Regions from separate parts of the Bacillus spongicola genome, predicted to be linked through region 1. Evidence: a T-box and tRNA genes for the amino acid it is inferred to sense, from the RefSeq annotation. Region 1 holds a T-box; the other holds one or more tRNA genes.
What was found. The T-box of region 1 lies ahead of ileS (isoleucine--tRNA ligase). A T-box ahead of a tRNA ligase gene usually reads a tRNA of that ligase, here a tRNA-Ile.
Positions count from the first base shown of each region.

Region 2: it encodes a tRNA-Ile, which carries the amino acid that the T-box ahead of ileS (isoleucine--tRNA ligase) is inferred to sense. The anticodon was not compared.

Region 1 is NZ_JAYKTS010000020.1:68,907-73,316, reverse strand. It holds gene ileS (isoleucine--tRNA ligase) at 1-2,432, opposite strand, end outside; T-box leader at 2,487-2,714, opposite strand; gene U8D43_RS13925 (type 1 glutamine amidotransferase family protein) at 3,283-3,864, opposite strand; gene U8D43_RS13920 (GNAT family N-acetyltransferase) at 4,273-4,410, opposite strand, start outside.
Region 2 is NZ_JAYKTS010000049.1:525-4,934, forward strand. It holds tRNA gene U8D43_RS19825 (tRNA-Lys) at 15-90, shown strand; tRNA gene U8D43_RS19830 (tRNA-Leu) at 214-295, shown strand; tRNA gene U8D43_RS19835 (tRNA-Gly) at 308-382, shown strand; tRNA gene U8D43_RS19840 (tRNA-Leu) at 395-483, shown strand; tRNA gene U8D43_RS19845 (tRNA-Arg) at 494-570, shown strand; tRNA gene U8D43_RS19850 (tRNA-Pro) at 576-652, shown strand; tRNA gene U8D43_RS19855 (tRNA-Ala) at 669-744, shown strand; tRNA gene U8D43_RS19860 (tRNA-Met) at 868-944, shown strand; tRNA gene U8D43_RS19865 (tRNA-Ile) at 969-1,045, shown strand; tRNA gene U8D43_RS19870 (tRNA-Ser) at 1,053-1,145, shown strand; tRNA gene U8D43_RS19875 (tRNA-Met) at 1,168-1,241, shown strand; tRNA gene U8D43_RS19880 (tRNA-Asp) at 1,329-1,405, shown strand; tRNA gene U8D43_RS19885 (tRNA-Phe) at 1,413-1,488, shown strand; tRNA gene U8D43_RS19890 (tRNA-His) at 1,499-1,574, shown strand; tRNA gene U8D43_RS19895 (tRNA-Gly) at 1,588-1,661, shown strand; tRNA gene U8D43_RS19900 (tRNA-Ile) at 1,664-1,740, shown strand; tRNA gene U8D43_RS19905 (tRNA-Asn) at 1,747-1,821, shown strand; tRNA gene U8D43_RS19910 (tRNA-Ser) at 1,826-1,916, shown strand; tRNA gene U8D43_RS19915 (tRNA-Glu) at 1,928-1,999, shown strand; gene glgB (1,4-alpha-glucan branching protein GlgB) at 3,816-4,410, shown strand, end outside.

The DNA of each region.
Region 1 (4,410 bases):
TTAATTGCTTCTGCATTACGGACACCACGAGCTAATTCGACTACTTGTAGGACAGCCTCCATTTCTTGCTCTAATTGTGAATCCACTTCGCTAGGTTTGATTTTAGGAAAATGAGCAAGGTGGACACTTTCACCTGTTAAATTATAATGGATATCTTCAGCAAGAAATGGGATAAAAGGTGCTAAGAGCTGACTTAACCTCACAAGCACTTCATGTAGGGTATGATAAGCTGCTTTTTTAGTTTCTGACATGCCTTCTTTCCAAAAACGATCTCGAGAACGACGAATGTACCAGTTACTGATTTCATCAACATATTTTTCTAGCGCTTTCGCAGCTTTGGTAAAGTCATAATCGTCCAATGCTTCGCTAACGATAGCTGTTACACTATTTAATCGCGCTAGTACCCATTGATCAAGCAGCGTTTTCTCGCCAACTACATCTTTATCGAATCGATATCCGTCTATGTTTGCATAGAGAGTATAAAAACCATGTGTATTTACAAGCGTATCGATTATTTTCGATTTTGCTTCTATCACAACACGTTCAGAAAATCGCTTATTATTCCAAGGGGCACTGTCAGCAAGTAACGCCCAGCGGAAAGCATCGGCGCCGAATTTTTCAACAAGATCCATGGGGTTCAACGCGTTCCCTTTGCTTTTGGACATTTTACGGCCTTCTTCATCCAAGATATGTCCTGTTGACAAGACACGCTTGTAGGGGACCTTGCCTGTAAAAAGCGTCGAAACAGCCAGCAAGCTATAAAACCAGCCTCGTGTTTGGTCAACTCCTTCACAGATGACATCTGCAGGGAATTGTTTTTCAAATTGATCTTTATTTTCAAATGGATAATGATGCTGGGCAAACGGCATTGACCCACTATCAAACCAAACGTCAATCACTTCCGGAACACGCTTCATTGTTCCTTCACACTTTTCACAGCTTAAATAAACGCGATCAACGTACGGTTTATGAAGCTCGACATCTCCAATATCACCAATCGCTTTTTCTTTCAGATCCGCCTGACTTTTCGGGGCGTATTGATGTTCACAAGAATCACAAATCCACACAGGCAATGGTGTCCCCCAGTACCGACTTCGACCTATATTCCAGTCGACCATATTTTCTAAAAAGTTTCCAAATCGGCCCTCTTTAATATGAGAAGGGTACCACTCTACTTCCTGATTATTTTTGAGAAATTGATCTTTTAATTCAGTCGTCTTGATAAACCAACTTTCAATCGCATAGTAAAGGAGCGGAGAATCACAACGCCAACAATAGGGATAGCTGTGTTCATACTTTTCTTTTTGAAATAGAAGTCCTTCATTCGCTAAATATTTTACTATATCCACATCACAGTCTTTCACAAAACGACCTGCAAGAAGAGGTACATCCACTGTGTAACGCCCCTGACTATCCACAACATTAAAGAACGATAGATTATGATGTTTGACTAAATCATAATCATCTTCTCCATAGGCTGGAGCGATGTGTACGATTCCCGTTCCACTTTCTGCGTTTACGAAATCCGCCTCTACAACAAAGTGACCTCTATCTGGTTTAATGAATGGAAAGGGTGCTTGATATGCAATTCCTTTAAAATCACTTCCTTTATGAGAAGAAATCACTTCAAAGTCTTCTCCAAGGTTCTTTTCTGCTAACGCCTCCGAAACAATATAGACATCCTCACCCTTTTTAGCTCTAATATAAGTGAGATCAGGATTTACAGCTAGCGTTACATTTGCAGGTAAAGTCCAAGGTGTTGTTGTCCACCCTAAGAAATACTCATTTTCTTTATCCACTAATTTGAATTTTGCAGTTGCTGAAAGATCTTTAACATCCTTATAACCTTGAGCTACTTCATGGGAGCTCAAAGTCGTTTGACAGCTTGGGCAATAGGGCGTAACACGGTGACCTTTATACAATAATCCCCGATTATGAAGATTACTTAATATATACCAGACACTTTCGATATAGCGATTTTCAAGTGTTACATAAGGGTCCTCCATGTCTAGCCAATAACCGATGGATTCCGTAAATTCTCTCCACTGTTTTTCATAGTTAAATACGCTGATTTTACATTCCTCAATGAACTTTTCAACCCCATATTCTTCAATTTCTTGCTTCCCTGAAATACCAAGTTGTTTTTCAACTTCAAGCTCAACAGGTAATCCGTGCGTATCCCAGCCACCCTTTCGTAACACTTGATAACCATTCATCGTCTTATAGCGTGCAACAAAATCCTTAATGACTCGACCTAGCACATGACCTGCGTGGGGCAATCCATTTGCCGTTGGAGGTCCCTCATAAAATACAAATGTTTCTGCTCCGTTCCGATTTTCGATGGAACGGTTGAATATATTTTCAGACTTCCAAAACTTTTTGATTCTATTTTCACGATCTAAAGCGGCTTCTTTCGTATTGACTTTCTTCATTAAAATCACCTCTTATCCCTTTATTTACAAATAAAAAATCCGTCCCTGTATAAAAACAGGGACGGATTGAATCCGCGGTACCACCCATATTCCGTGCTCTTTCTCACGGCGCTTGGCTATCAAAACGGATAACGGCCGTCTACCGGTTCCCCCTACATAAAACCTTTCTCAGGAAAACTTCTCGGAGATGATTTTCAGCTTTAATGTGACGTCGCATTTTCAGCTATCAGCGACTCTCTATAGACACGGATTATAGCTTACTCTTCTCGTCATTGAATAAAATAAATAGTTAATTCCCAATATGATACAATGAAACTAATCTAAATGTCAAAGTATAATTTGAAAAATTTAAAAATAATTATTTCAAATCAAAAATGATAATTTCATTCTATTGTATAAGCTATTTTCTCAAGGCTGTTTTCTCAAAGTTTGTGGCTTTTCGAATTAGACCTCAATTCGTGATGAAGAATGACTTCGGGCATCTTTTCGGATCATTGTTAACCCGAAATGAGGAAAGAAAAGAGTGTTTCCATCCTTTTTTGTATGTTACAGCAACAAAGTAGGCGAAAAGAGCCTTTCGCAAAGAACGCTTCTTATCTCAGCCCTTTATATTCTGCTAAAGTGTAGGATTCGGGGGGCTTTTGTACGAAACCAATGTAAAAAAAAGGAATCATAAAAAAATGATAGAAAATGATTTTCTTTTTTAAAGGCTAGAATTCCAGATACACTTAAAAATGAGTCCCTAAATCTCTCTCTAGTAAACCCCTATACATCCAAGTTATTTTACAACAGTATTGACAAATATTTGCTAGACTGTTTTTCATTCAAGCTCACCAAAATATCTCTAAACCTAACTTTTAACGAACCCTTTTTTAAATAAATCGTACCATTCATTTAGTTCTGAGCCTTCTAAAACATCCAATTTACGTAAAATATCTCTTGAAAATTCTAGTGCTCCACTTCCATTAGCTGTGATTAGACAGTCATCACAAATGGATTGTACATTTAAATAATTTTCATCCCCTAAATAATTAGGTGCCCCTTCTTTTAAATATGGCAACGAATTACCTGTATGTTTATAATGGTCAAGATATCCTTGATTTCCTAAAAAGGTGGTTGCATCACAAATTGCTGCAACCGGGATGTCTTTTTCAAAACAATAATCCACAAGCTCCTTAGCCTGATGATTTTTTTCTTCCCTCCATCCAGTTCCACCTGGAATAATCAGCATTGCGAATGTTAAATCATAGGGAAATTCTTTTAAACTATAATTCGGAAGAACCGTCAATCCACCCATTGAAATTTTTGGATGCTTGTCAATAGCGATTGTCTGAACTTGATATCCCGTTCCTGATTTATTTATCTCTGCCGACACATAACTTGCTTCCCAATCGGCAAAGCCATCTGTAATAAAAACTAACACTTTTTTCATGAGCATGTCCCCCATATTTCTTGAAGATTTTCTCCCGCAAATGCTGTTTCTTTTTAACTAGTCTACAAATGTTAATAGATAATCAACTAAAACGAAAAGCAACATACTTTTCGAAAAAAGCAATCAAAAAAATGCTTCACTTACAGAAAACACACCATCAATACATTCTCCTACTGCTTATTAGAGAGAAGAACATTTTGACATCACTCGTTTCATAATGTAAATCCCCCCTATTTAAGTGGTTCTAAATGATTATAACTCTATTCGTATATATTATTGTTATTTAAACTAGTTCAAGATAAATCACTCCCTTTGATATGGCTTTCGCATTAAAAATTGTCCAAGAAATACAACGAAACCTACACATTTAACGGAATAAATATTGGTTTGATTAATCTATCCACACTCTTATTCTAAAATAGAGTAATAATACTCGTCCCACCATTCATTCCCATTTGGAATACATTTCTTAAAATAGCCTTCTCTTCTCATTCCAGCATTCTCCATCACTCGATACGACGGAATATTTTCAGGTTGACATGTAGC
Region 2 (4,410 bases), on a different contig from region 1:
TTATTTATTATCGAGAGCCATTAGCTCAGTTGGTAGAGCATCTGACTTTTAATCAGAGGGTCGAAGGTTCGAATCCTTCATGGCTCACCATAGATTTTTACGTAGCAAAAGATCTTACCATAAATCTTTAGAGAACTTAATTTTTGCATAGCAAGAGATCTTACCTTATAGGTTTGATTGGATTGCCAAGTTAAAAATTAAACATTATACTATGCGGGTGTGGCGGAATTGGCAGACGCACTAGACTTAGGATCTAGCGCCGCAAGGCGTGGGGGTTCGACTCCCTTCACCCGCATCATTTAATTGCGCGGAAGTAGTTCAGTGGTAGAACACCACCTTGCCAAGGTGGGGGTCGCGGGTTCAAATCCCGTCTTCCGCTCCAGAAATACTTTGTGCCGGGGTGGCGGAACTGGCAGACGCACAGGACTTAAAATCCTGCGGTAGGTGACTACCGTACCGGTTCGATTCCGGTCCTCGGCACCATTTTTAAAATGCGCCCGTAGCTCAATTGGATAGAGCGTTTGACTACGGATCAAAAGGTTAGGGGTTCGACTCCTCTCGGGCGCGCCATATTACGGGAAGTAGCTCAGCTTGGTAGAGCACTTGGTTTGGGACCAAGGGGTCGCAGGTTCGAATCCTGTCTTCCCGACCATTTCCATCCGTATATTGGGGCCTTAGCTCAGCTGGGAGAGCGCCTGCCTTGCACGCAGGAGGTCAGCGGTTCGATCCCGCTAGGCTCCACCAAAGATTTTTGCAAAGCAAAATATCTTACCTAACATGCAAAGCAAAATATCTTACCTAACATGCGAAGCGGAAATCTACTAGTGAATTTTATTCACTAAATACATTTTATTGTTTTTATATTATGGCGGTGTAGCTCAGCTGGCTAGAGCGTACGGTTCATACCCGTGAGGTCGGGGGTTCGATCCCCTCCGCCGCTACCATAATGGATCCTTTATAAGATACTTGGACCTTTAGCTCAGCTGGTTAGAGCAGACGGCTCATAACCGTCCGGTCGTAGGTTCGAGTCCTACAAGGTCCACCATATATACGGAGGAATACCCAAGTTCGGCTGAAGGGATCGGTCTTGAAAACCGACAGGCGGGTTATACCGCGCGGGGGTTCGAATCCCTCTTCCTCCTCCATTTTTAATAACACTTTTATCGACGCGGGGTGGAGCAGTTCGGTAGCTCGTCGGGCTCATAACCCGAAGGTCGCAGGTTCAAATCCTGCCCCCGCAATACATTATATTGCCAAAACAAATTAATGATTGCTATTTTCGTTTTGTGAGTTTAATGATAGTTATTTTCGCTTTGCGAAAAAACTTTGGTCCGGTAGTTCAGTTGGTTAGAATGCCTGCCTGTCACGCAGGAGGTCGCGGGTTCGAGTCCCGTCCGGACCGCCATTTATATGGCTCGGTAGCTCAGTTGGTAGAGCAATGGACTGAAAATCCATGTGTCGGCGGTTCGATTCCGTCCCGAGCCACCATTTTATTTTGGCGATTGTGGCGAAGTGGTTAACGCACCTGATTGTGGTTCAGGCATTCGTGGGTTCGATTCCCATCAGTCGCCCCATAAAATTCATTAAGCGGGTGTAGTTTAGTGGTAAAACCTCAGCCTTCCAAGCTGATGATGTGAGTTCGATTCTCATCACCCGCTCCAATGGGCCTATAGCTCAGCTGGTTAGAGCGCACGCCTGATAAGCGTGAGGTCGGTGGTTCGAGTCCACTTAGGCCCACCATATTATTCCGCAGTAGCTCAGTGGTAGAGCTATCGGCTGTTAACCGATCGGTCGCAAGTTCGAGTCTTGCCTGCGGAGCCATACTGGGGAAGTACTCAAGTGGCTGAAGAGGCGCCCCTGCTAAGGGTGTAGGTCGCGCAAGCGGCGCGAGGGTTCAAATCCCTCCTTCTCCGCCAGTTTTAATTTAGGCCCGTTGGTCAAGCGGTTAAGACACCGCCCTTTCACGGCGGTATCACGGGTTCGATTCCCGTACGGGTCATAAAAGACATCTCAATAGATGTCTTTTTTTTGTCCATAATATTACTAGTACCGACTATTAGACGGTTACAGTTGCTTTCCTAGAATGTGTGCCTCAGGATGTGGGAAACTTCTCTGTTCTATAGTTTCTTCTTAGTGATCCATCAATTTCTAGAGAATTGCTCGCTCAGTTGGTTATTGCTACAAATTTGAGAAGGATTTTCGAATTTATATAAAAGGCTGGGTATAAGTTGTAGGTCATTTTAGTGATGCGCTTGAAAAGTGTTTTGTAGATTCTAGTGAATGTAAATTACTGTTGAACAGCCTGTAAACTATGATAGAGAATACCCTTGAGCTTTCGATGCTGAAGAAGACGAACGATTTACTATTTCAATCATTGCAAAGATTATGATGGGGAAAACTTACTTTATTTACTATTTTGCTCGAATGGCTAGAAAATTTCCGATTAGAGAATCAGAGGACGATGCAGCAACAAAGGGAGCCAACATAACGAAAAGAATAAACTTTAAAAACATCATAAAGGGTGTCTATCTATACATGAAGATGAATGAAAAATCATTAATGGGAGGGAAAGTCTAGGTTGTTGATTCAAACTAGAGTACAAATTTAATCTAATCTTTTTCGACGTTTAAAAAATTGCAATAAAGTTTCAGACATTCCAAGCTGTTGGAATGTCTTTTTTTACTCTTTGATACGAAAGTGGGTTTTGATGCTGATTATAGCGCGAAAAAGAACCCTCCCTAAAATGGCTAATCCACTTTTTAAAAAAGCAAACAGAATTCTTTTTTTGTAGGTTTCTTGTTTTTTGCCTGCACTTTCATAAAGTATATATTGAAAGTGAACACAGTCATAACAATACATATTTCCGCTAGATGCACCGCTGTGGCATCATTCTAACCGTCGGAAATGGTGGCCAGCTTGAGGTACGAAGATCATCTTAGTACATACCAAATCATCGTTGACTGAATGGATTAAGACTAAACCGCTAGACTCCATTTTCATCTATTGCATTGTCTGTGAAGGACATGGGGCTTTCGTATACATTGTTGCTATTGAATCTAATTTTAGATGCAATCTTTCAATTTGTTGTTAATATTCTTTAAAAATGGCTGTTTTAGCAAAAATTGTGGCTTTTCGAATCAGTTGATCATCTATGATATAGCCTAATTTCGGGCATCATTTTGTCTATTTTTGATGGAAATCAACATAGAAATGGAAGATTTAATAAAAAATATGATGAAATAGTCACAATGTATACGAAAAGAGCCTTAAAATAGATGAAAAAATGAACTGAAATTAAGCTATTCACCCGTCTATAGGCTGAGTTGAATCGCAACATTCTTAGTGAAAACAAGCACTTGAAAAAATATCTATAGAATTTGATTGATTATCAATCCTACTTAATAATAGAGCTTATATTTAAGCAATTGAAAGCCCTGAAGCTATTGCAAAAATATACTAGAAACTTGTTAACTGTCAAAATTGAGTTAACCCTATTATTGGAAATGTTCCTTTTTATAGGCTATAATAAAATTGAATATTTAGAAAATTATATAACTCCGAACAATAACTTCCTTCCAGAGACCCATTAAATTCTAAATTCTTTTATTGTATCAACAAATACTTCTAATCTTTTTTTACATTTTTCTACTGATTTCGTCAAACAACACTGTTGGAAGCGCTTAATAAAAAAAGTGAACCGTTTTCATAAAAATCGATGTGGCTTTTTGTCGAAAGTTCGAGAGTGATTATTGAAGGAGAATAGCTTTTCTAGAAGAATACCAATAAGTAGACCAAGAAATGCGTAGGTGAAGCTAATGACAACTATTTATCCAAGTCCTTATGATATTCATTTATTTCATGAAGGGCAATTATTTGAAGCATATCTAACCTTTGGGGCTCACGTTTTAAAGACAGGAGATGCATTATCAACCACGTTCTGTGTTTGGGCACCAAATGCTGAAACAGTGTCAGTAGTAGGTAGTTTTAATTCATGGAAAGCTGATGAATTAAAAATGAAAAAAATTACTGAAAGTGGGATATGGTTTGTAAGTTATCCCTCTTCTCTTAAAGGACATGTTTATAAGTATCAAATTCTCACAAACGATGGAAAAACGTTGTTAAAAACGGATCCATTTTCATTCTTTGCGGAAAAACGACCGAACACTGCTGGGATAATCTGTGGAGAGAGTGAATTTAAATGGGACGATGAGCATTGGCTTTTTATGAGAAGAAAAGAGCCTGTTTATGATAAACCTTTGTTTATTTATGAAATTCATTTAGGGACTTGGAAAGTCAAAGGTAAAGAATTATTTTACACATATGCTGAGATTGCTGATGAACTTGTCCCTTATTTAGTTGAGCATGGTTATACTCATGTAGAGATTATGCCAATAACGGAACATCCTTTTG